2 regions of the Micromonospora sp. NBC_00898 genome follow, and region 2 is predicted to be linked to the other one. Evidence: predicted binding sites of a transcription regulator. Region 2 holds the regulator's gene; the other holds the start of a gene.
What was found. Region 2 encodes HrcA, which represses chaperone genes, less so after heat shock. Its sites were predicted from a motif close to GGTTNGCACNCTCNNNNNGAGNGTGCNAACC; they were not measured.

Region 1 (4,374 bases), 980 kb from region 2:
CGCCTGACCCCGCGCCGCCGTCCGGCTGCGTTTCCACCCGATCAGGGGCTGCGCCGCGGGCGCGCGCCAAGGAAGATCATGAGCCGTTCCAGCCATCGCCGCTGAGGAGGGCCCATGTCCGACTTGCCTCCGCCGAATGCTCCCCGGCCCCACCCGTCGGGGCCTGCCGGCCCCGGCCAGTGGGGCGGAGGGGTCCCGGCCGTGCCGCCCCAGCCGGGGCCGTCCGGCTGGGCGCCGCCGGCGTTCGGGCCGCCCTCGCCTCCCGCCGGGCCGTCGCCGTACGGGCAACAGCCCCACTTCGCCGGCTACCCGCCGTACGGTGGCTATCCGCCGGCCGGGCTCGCGCCGTGGCCGGCCGGCTCGGCATACGACCCACAGGACCCGCTGGTCACTCCGCCCGGGTTCGGCGTCGGCGGCTGGTTCGAGCGCGTCCTCGGCGCGCTGCGTCGCAGTTGGCGCACGCTCGTGCCGATCATGCTGCTCACCCAGGGGCTGCCGGCCATCGCGATCACGCTGCTCGCCCTGCCGTTCTACCCGCGGCCCACCATCACGGTCACCGCGCCGGGTGAGCCGCCCGCCCCGTTCCCCGCCGAGTACTTCCGCGAACTATTCGTCTTCGTCGGGGTGGCCATCGTGGTCGGGGTGTTCGCCCTGGCGATCCAGTGCGTCGGCTGGGCGGCCGGCACGTGGGCGGTCACGCGGCAGGCGGCCGGCGAGCCGGTGACGGTGGGCGGGGCGCTGCGGTACGGCCTGCGGCGGGCTCCGGCGCTCTGGGGTTGGATGCTGCTCGTGTTCGCGTTGGTGATGGTCGGCGCGGTCTTCTGCTACCTGCCCGGGCTCTACCTGATGGTCGCGCTCAGCCTCGCCGGTCCGGTGTTCCTATTTGAGCGGGGCAACCCGATCAGCCGGTCCTTCAAGATCTTCCACGCCCGGTTCGGGCAGGTCCTCGGCCGGGTACTCCTGGTCGGCCTGATGGCGATGGTGAGCTCGTTGGTGGCCGTACCGGTGCAGATGATCATCAGCCTGGCCGGCGGGCCGACCGGCGCCTTCGAGATCACCGCCGGCACCGTCGTTGGCTCGGTGGTCACCGTGCTGCTCTACCTGCCGGCCTGGCTGGCCTACCTGATCGGCCTCGTCGTGACGTACGCCGAGCAGCGCGCCCACGAGGGCCCGGTGAACGCCGCGCGACTGGCCGCGGAACTCGGCTGAGCGGGGCCATCGTGCTTGCACTCGGCAAGGGAGAGTGCTAAACAGGTCATTGGCACTCGCATACCGTGAGTGCCAATGGTCGGGGCGGTAGGGCCACGGCCACACGGGCGTCTCGATGGCGCCGGGGTGGCACATGGCCGGTCGTCGCGGGCTGTCCGGCCCGACCGAGGAGACGTCGTCGTCGCCAGGTGGCGACGTCGCCAAGGTGCGTACACCAGGCGGCCCATCCGGGAGACACACTCGGGTGGCCCGTGAGTGTCCAGGAGGACAACGCCGTATGGCCAAGATGATCGCGTTCGACGAAGAGGCGCGCCGCGGCCTCGAGCGGGGCATGAACCAGCTCGCCGACGCCGTGAAGGTGACACTCGGCCCCAAGGGCCGCAACGTCGTGCTCGAGAAGAAGTGGGGTGCCCCCACCATCACCAACGATGGTGTGAGCATCGCCAAGGAGATCGAGCTCGAGGACCCGTACGAGAAGATCGGCGCCGAGCTGGTCAAGGAGGTCGCCAAGAAGACCGACGACGTCGCCGGTGACGGCACGACGACGGCGACCGTCCTGGCCCAGGCCCTGGTCCGTGAGGGCCTGCGCAACGTGGCCGCCGGCGCCAACCCGATGGCCCTGAAGCGGGGCATCGAGGCCGCCGTGGCCAGCGTCTCGGAGGAGCTGTCCAAGCTCGCCAAGGACGTCGAGACCAAGGAGCAGATCGCCTCCACCGCCTCCATCTCCGCCGGTGACAGCACCGTCGGCGAGATCATCGCCGAGGCGATGGACAAGGTCGGCAAGGAAGGCGTCATCACCGTCGAGGAGAGCAACACCTTCGGCCTGGAGCTTGAGCTCACCGAGGGTATGCGCTTCGACAAGGGTTACATCTCCGCGTACTTCATGACCGACCCGGAGCGTATGGAGGCCGTCTTCGACGACCCGTACCTCCTGATCGTCAACAGCAAGATCTCGTCGGTGAAGGACCTGCTCCCGATCCTGGAGAAGGTCATGCAGTCGGGCAAGCCGCTGCTGATCATCTCCGAGGACATCGAGGGCGAGGCCCTGGCCACCCTGGTGGTCAACAAGGTCCGCGGCACCTTCAAGTCGGTCGCCGTCAAGGCGCCGGGCTTCGGTGACCGCCGCAAGGCCATGCTGGCCGACATCGCCATCCTCACCGGTGGTCAGGTCATCAGCGAGGAGGTCGGCCTCAAGCTGGACGCCGTCGGCCTCGACATGCTGGGCCGCGCCCGCAAGGTCGTGGTGACCAAGGACGAGACCACCATCGTCGACGGCGCCGGTGACGCCGAGCAGATCCAGGGTCGGGTCAACCAGATCCGCGCCGAGATCGAGAAGAGCGACTCCGACTACGACCGGGAGAAGCTGCAGGAGCGGCTGGCCAAGCTGGCCGGCGGCGTTGCGGTGATCAAGGTCGGCGCGGCCACCGAGGTCGAGCTCAAGGAGCGCAAGCACCGCATCGAGGACGCCGTTCGCAACGCGAAGGCCGCCGTCGAGGAGGGCATCGTCCCGGGTGGTGGCGTCGCGCTGGTCCAGGCCGGCAAGACCGCCTTCGACAAGCTGGACCTGACCGGCGACGAGGCGACCGGCGCGCAGATCGTCAAGATCGCGCTGGACGCCCCGCTGCGGCAGATCGCCGTCAACGCCGGCCTCGAGGGTGGCGTGGTCGTCGAGCACGTCCGCAACATCGAGGCGGGTTGGGGCCTGAACGCCGCCAACGGCGAGTACGTCGACCTGCTGGCCGCGGGCATCATCGACCCGGCCAAGGTGACCCGCTCGGCGCTGCAGAACGCCTCGTCGATCGCGGCGCTCTTCCTCACCACCGAGGCCGTCGTGGCGGACAAGCCGGAGAAGACCCCGGCCGCCCCGGCTGGTCCGGGTGGCGGGGAGATGGACTTCTGAGTCCAGTTCCACCGAACGCCGAAAGGGGGCGGGCCGCGTCAGCGGTCCGCCCCCTTTCCGTCCGTCACGTCGGCAGTGGCCGCTGATTGCGTCGTTTGTTCGTCCGGTCGTACGGCGGCGGGATCCGGACCGGCTCGTCGACCGGTTGCCGGGTCTCCTCGGCGGCTGGTGTGTCGGCGCCGGCCAGCTCCGCCAGCTGCTCGGCGTCGCCGTAGTCGAGCCGGTCGAACGGCAGTTGCCCGGGGAGTTCACCGACCGGTGGCCAGCTCGCGGGCTGGTCGTCGGTCCGTTCGTCATCCGTGGTCATGGCTGCCTCCTCTACGGGCAACCGTAGGCCGGGGTCGATGACCGGGGCGGGTGAATGGCATTATTGGCGTCTATATCCTTTTCGCCCCTTTAATTATCCGACCGGGTGCCCGCCGATCGCCTTCCGGTACAGGAAGAAGACCCGCTCGATCCGCGCGCCCGCGCTTCCCGAATAGAACGGCACCGGTCCCACCCAGCCGATCTGCGCCGCGCCGATCCCGGCCGCCGCCTGATCCCGCAGGCAGCGGCGCAGCAGCACCCCGCCGATGCCGGAGCCCTCCGCCGCCGGGGCCGTACCCATCGGCCCGAACCAGCTCGGCCGGGACGAGCCGTACGCGGCGAAGCCCAGGATCTCGCCGTCCCGCTCCGCCAGGTGCGCGCCCGCGCCCGGCCGCCCCACCGAGCCGGCCAGCTCGCCGTCCCAGGTGCCGCCGAAGGTGGCGCGGGCGAAGGCGGCCAGGGCGGCCAGGTCCGCCGGCTCGGCCCGGCGTACCGTGACGCCCTGGCCGGTCAGCCGGCGTTCGGCGGCCTCCGTGGAGCGCAGCGCCGCGGAGCCCGCCGACAGGTCCGCGGTCATGTTCCACGCCGTACGGTCCTGCCGGTAGCCGAGCCGCCGCGCCGCGCAGACCGCCGGCGTGTACCGCACGTCGATGCCCGGCCAGGCGTAGTACGGCGGGTTCCCGGCCAGCAGCAGCTCGACCGCGCCCAGCCCGGCGAGCCGCCGCTCCGCCTCGGCCAGCAGGGCCCGCCCGACGCCCCGGCGGCGCTCCTCCGGCGCCACCGCCACCAGGTCGACGTGGCCGAGCCGCGGGTCCCGCTGCCCGATCGACCCGACGAGCGCCCCGACCAGCTCCGCCCCGCGGACCGCGCCCACCAGCAGCACCGGGCGGTCGGCCGCCGCCCGGGTGGTCAGGGCGTCCAGGATGGCCGGCGCCTCGGCGGCATCCTCGGGCAGGTCG
Region 2 (4,374 bases):
CGCCCTTGGCGATGCCCTGCACCACCACGAGCCGGGGGACGGACGCGTCGACGTACCCCCGGGAGGTGACCTGGAGGTCGAGGCTGCCCCGGCCGACGGCGGTGACCACGGCGGCGGCCGTGCCGCCCCGGCCGTCGGCGAGCAGCAGTTCCTCGCCGACCCGCAGCCGTTGCACGGTCGCCGCGTGGTGCCCCTCCGGGCCGTCCAGGGTCAGCGCGTCACCGGTGGGCAGCGCCTCCACCAGGAACAGCGGCGCGGACACCTCAGGCGTGCCCGTTGAAGGCGTCGCGCATCCGGGAGAAGAAGCCACCCTGCTTGGTCAGCTCGGCGACCTCCTCGCCCCGGGTCTTGGCGAAGTCGCGCAGCATCTTCTCCTGGTCGGCGTCGAGCTTGGTCGGGGTCCGCACGTCCAGGTGGACGTAGAGGTCGCCCCGGCCGGTGCCGCGCAGGTGCGGCACGCCCCGGGCGCGCAGCCGCAGCGTGCTGCCCGGCTGGGTGCCCGCCTTGACGTCGACCGTCTCCTCGCTGTCCAGGGTCTTGATGGTCAGCCGGGTGCCCAGCGCGGCGGCCGTCATCGGCACGGTGACCCGGCAGTGCAGGTCGTCGCCCTTGCGGGAGTAGACGTCGTGCGGCCGCTCGTGGATCTCCACGTACAGGTCGCCGGCGGTGCCGCCACCCGGGCCGACCTCGCCCTGCTGGGCCAGCCGGATCCGCATGCCGTCCTCGACCCCGGCCGGGATCTTCACGGTCAGCGAGCGACGGGTGCGCACCCGGCCGTCACCGGCGCAGGTCGGGCAGGGGTGCGGGATGGTGGTGCCGTAACCCTGGCAGACCGTGCACGGCCGGGCGGAGACCACCTGGCCGAGGAAGGTCCGCTGCACGGACTGGACCTCGCCCCGGCCGCCGCACGCCTCACAGGTGGCCAGGTGGGTGCCGGCGGCGGTGCCCGCGCCGGAGCAGGTGGTGCAGAGCACGGCGGTGTCGACGGTGATCGGCGCCTCGACGCCGAACGCGGTCTCGTGCAGGTCCAGCTCCAGGCGCAGGATCGCGTCCGCGCCCGGCCGGGTCCGCGGCCGCGGGCCCCGGGCGCCGCCGGCCGCGCCGCCGAAGAAGGCGTCCATGATGTCCTGGAAGCCGACGAACGGGCCGGCCCCGCCGGGACCGCCCGGACCGCCCGCGCCCCCGCCGCCCGGGGCCAGCGGGTCGCCGCCCAGGTCGACGATCTGCCGTTTCCGGTCGTCCGAGAGGACCTCGTACGCGGCGTTGATGTCCTTGAACTTCTCCTGTGCCTCCGGGTCCGGATTGACGTCCGGGTGGAACTGCCGCGCCAACTTGCGGTAGGCGCGCTTGATCTCGTCGTCGGAGGCCTCGCGGCTCACGCCGAGAATGCCGTAGTAGTCCCTGGCCACTGCGTTCGGTGTCCTCATGTTCGTCTCGCGTTGCGCCGGTCGTCGGCAGGGGCCGGTCGCCGGCCCCTGCCCTGGATCAGTTCTGGGCCAGCAGCTCGCCCACGTAGCGTGCCACGGCCCGCACCGTGGCGATGGTCCCGGGGTAGTCCATCCGGGTGGGGCCGAGCACGCCCAGACCGCCGACGATGGTCGCGCCCGGGCCGTACCCGGTGCTGACCACGGAGGCGGCGCGGAGGTTGTCGACCTCGTTCTCGTCGCCGATCAGCACCCGGGTGGTGCTCGGCTCGGCCTCGCCGATGAGCTTCAGCAGCACGACCTCCTCCTCGAGCGCCTCGAGGATGGGACGCAGCGAGCCCTGGAAGTCGAGCAGGCCACCGCGGGTGAGGTTGGCGGTGCCGGCCAGCGCGATCCGCTCCTCGTGCCGCTCGACCAGGGTCTCCAGCAGCACGGTGGAGAGCGTGGTCATCGCGCCGCGCAGGTGCGGGGCAGACTCCTCGACCAGCGCCTGGACCAGCGGCGGGGTCTCGGACAGCCGGCTGCCGACCAGCTTCTCGTTGACCAGCCGACGCAGGTCGGTGACGTCCTCGGCGGGGACCGGCACGGGCAGCTCGACCAGCCGCTGCTCGACCCGGCCGGTGTCGGCGATCATGACGAGCATCAGCCGGGTGGTGGAGATCGGCACCAGCTCCAGGTGCCGCACCGAGGAACGGGCCAGCGACGGGTACTGCACCACGGCGACCTGCCGGGTCAGCTGGGCCAGCAGCCGCACGGTGCGGTGCACCACGTCGTCGAGGTCCACCGCGCCGACCAGGAAGCGCTCGATCGCCCGGCGCTCGGCCGGGCTGAGCGGCTTGACCCGGGAGAGCCGGTCCACGAAGAGCCGGTACCCGCGGTCGGTGGGCACCCGGCCGGCACTGGTGTGCGGCTGCCGGATGTAGCCCTCCTCCTCCAGCACGGCCATGTCGTTACGGACGGTCGCCGGGGAGACGCCCAGCTGGTGCCGCTCGACGAGGGCCCTGCTGCCCACCGGCTCCTGCGTGGCGACGTAGTCCTCGACGATCGCGCGCAGCACGGCGAGCTTGCGGTCGTCGAGACCCATATCCCCACCTCCTGAAGCACCCTCGACCCGCCGCCGGCGCGGCAGCGGCCGGGCAACTGGCACTCGACTGTAGCGAGTGCCAGTCTACGTCGGCGGCACCCCGGACGCGATGATCAGCGACGGACCACGGGTGCGGGCCGCCGCACAGCCGCCGCGCCAGGGCCGTTCAGCCGGACATCCCGGGCGATGTCGCTCTGGTGCCACGTTGCGGGCAACCCCTACCGTGACGTTCATGACTGAACCACCTCGCCCTCCCGGAGCGGGGGACGCCGGCGCCCAGCCGCCGGACCCGACCCCGCCGTCGGCACCGTACGGCTCGTCGGCGGACGAGCCGCCCACCGCACCACTGTCCGGGGCGCCGGGCGCGGGGGGCTATCCCCCGCCCGGCGGCTATCCGCCGCCCTCCGGCGGTCAGCCGCCGTCGGGTGGCTACCCACCTCCGGGCGGCTACCCGCCGCCGGGCACCGGCTACCCGACCGGCGGGGCGTACGGCGCCCCGAGCGGCGGCTGGGCCAACAACGAGGACAAGACCTGGGCGCTGGTCGCGCACTTCGGCGGCGCGGCGGCGATGTTCGTCAGCGGCGGCGTGCTGGGCTGGCTGCCGCCGCTGGTCGCCATGCTCGCCCGGGGCAACCAGTCGCCGACGGTGCGCCAGCACGCGGTCGCGGCGCTCAACTTCCAACTGCTCTGGTCGATCGTCGGCCTGGTCGGCTGGCTCCTGGCCTGCATCGCGATCGGCTTCATCGCGGTCGGCGCGGCGGTCATCCTCGGCATCGTGTTCGGCATCCTCGCCGGCGTCAAGGCCAACGAGGGGCAGCTCTACCGCTATCCGATGAGCATCAGCCTGGTGAAGTGACGCCCCGCCCGGCCGGCCCACGGGTCGGCCGGGCGACCGGCGGTCAGGGCAGCAGGTCGCGGACCACCGCGTCGGCCAGCAGCCGGCCGCGCAGGGTGAGCACCGCCCGGCCGGCCGCGTACTCCGGCGCGGCCAGCAGCCCGCCGGCCAGGGCCCGCTCGGCCCCGGCCCGGCCCGCGTCGTCGAGCACGTCCAGCGGCAGCCCGGAGGCCAGCCGCAGCCGCAGCATCACGTCCTCCATGTGCGCCTCGTCGGGCGTGAGCAGCTCCCGGGCCAGGCCGGGCGACTCCCCGGCGGCGAGCCGCTGCGCGTACGTCGTCGGGTGCTTGACGTTCCACCAGCGCACCCCGCCGACGTGGCTGTGCGCCCCCGGCCCGAGGCCCCACCAGTCCGCGCCGGTCCAGTAGAGCAGGTTGTGCCGGCACCGGGCCGCCCCCGAGCGGGCCCAGTTGGAGACCTCATACCAGGAGAAACCCGCCGCGTCGAGGGCAGCCTCCGCGGCCAGGTAGCGGTCCGCCGCCACGTCGTCGCTCGGGTACGGCAGCTCGCCGCGCCGCATCCGCGCGGCCAGCCGGGTGCCGTCCTCCACGATCAGGGCGTACGCGCTGACGTGGTCGACCCCGGCCGCCACCACCTGGTCCAGCGAGGCGGCGAAGTCCTCGGCGCGCTCCCCCGGCGTGCCGTAGATCAGGTCGAGGTTGACGTGGTCGAACCCGGCGTCGCGCGCCTCCAGGGCGGCGGCGGTGGCCCGGCCGGCGCTGTGCGTGCGGTCGAGGATCGCCAGCACCCCCGGCGCGGCGGACTGCATGCCCAGCGAGATCCGGGTGTAGCCGGCGGCCCGCAGGGTCTTCAGCGACCCCGGGGTGACCGACTCGGGGTTGGCCTCGGTGGTCACCTCGGCGTCGGCGGCCAGCCCCCAGACCCGGTCGATCCCGTCCAGGATCCGGGCGAGGTCGTCGGCGGGAAGCAGGGTCGGCGTGCCGCCGCCGACGAAGACGGTGTCCACCCGT

Region 1: groL (chaperonin GroEL) is a predicted target of HrcA. The motif match lies at 1,257-1,287, and genes of this name have one in related genera.

Annotation. Positions count from the first base shown of each region.
Region 1 is NZ_CP108775.1:6,424,863-6,429,236, forward strand. It holds gene OG799_RS31230 (cold-shock protein) at 1-7, shown strand, start outside; gene OG799_RS31235 (hypothetical protein) at 202-1,209, shown strand; gene groL (chaperonin GroEL) at 1,487-3,109, shown strand; gene OG799_RS31245 (hypothetical protein) at 3,174-3,416, opposite strand; gene OG799_RS31250 (GNAT family N-acetyltransferase) at 3,510-4,374, opposite strand, start outside.
Region 2 is NZ_CP108775.1:67,961-72,334, reverse strand. It holds gene OG799_RS00330 (16S rRNA (uracil(1498)-N(3))-methyltransferase) at 1-262, opposite strand, end outside; gene dnaJ (molecular chaperone DnaJ) at 264-1,409, opposite strand; gene hrcA (heat-inducible transcriptional repressor HrcA) at 1,486-2,508, opposite strand; gene OG799_RS00315 (DUF4870 domain-containing protein) at 2,741-3,364, shown strand; gene hemW (radical SAM family heme chaperone HemW) at 3,408-4,374, opposite strand, start outside.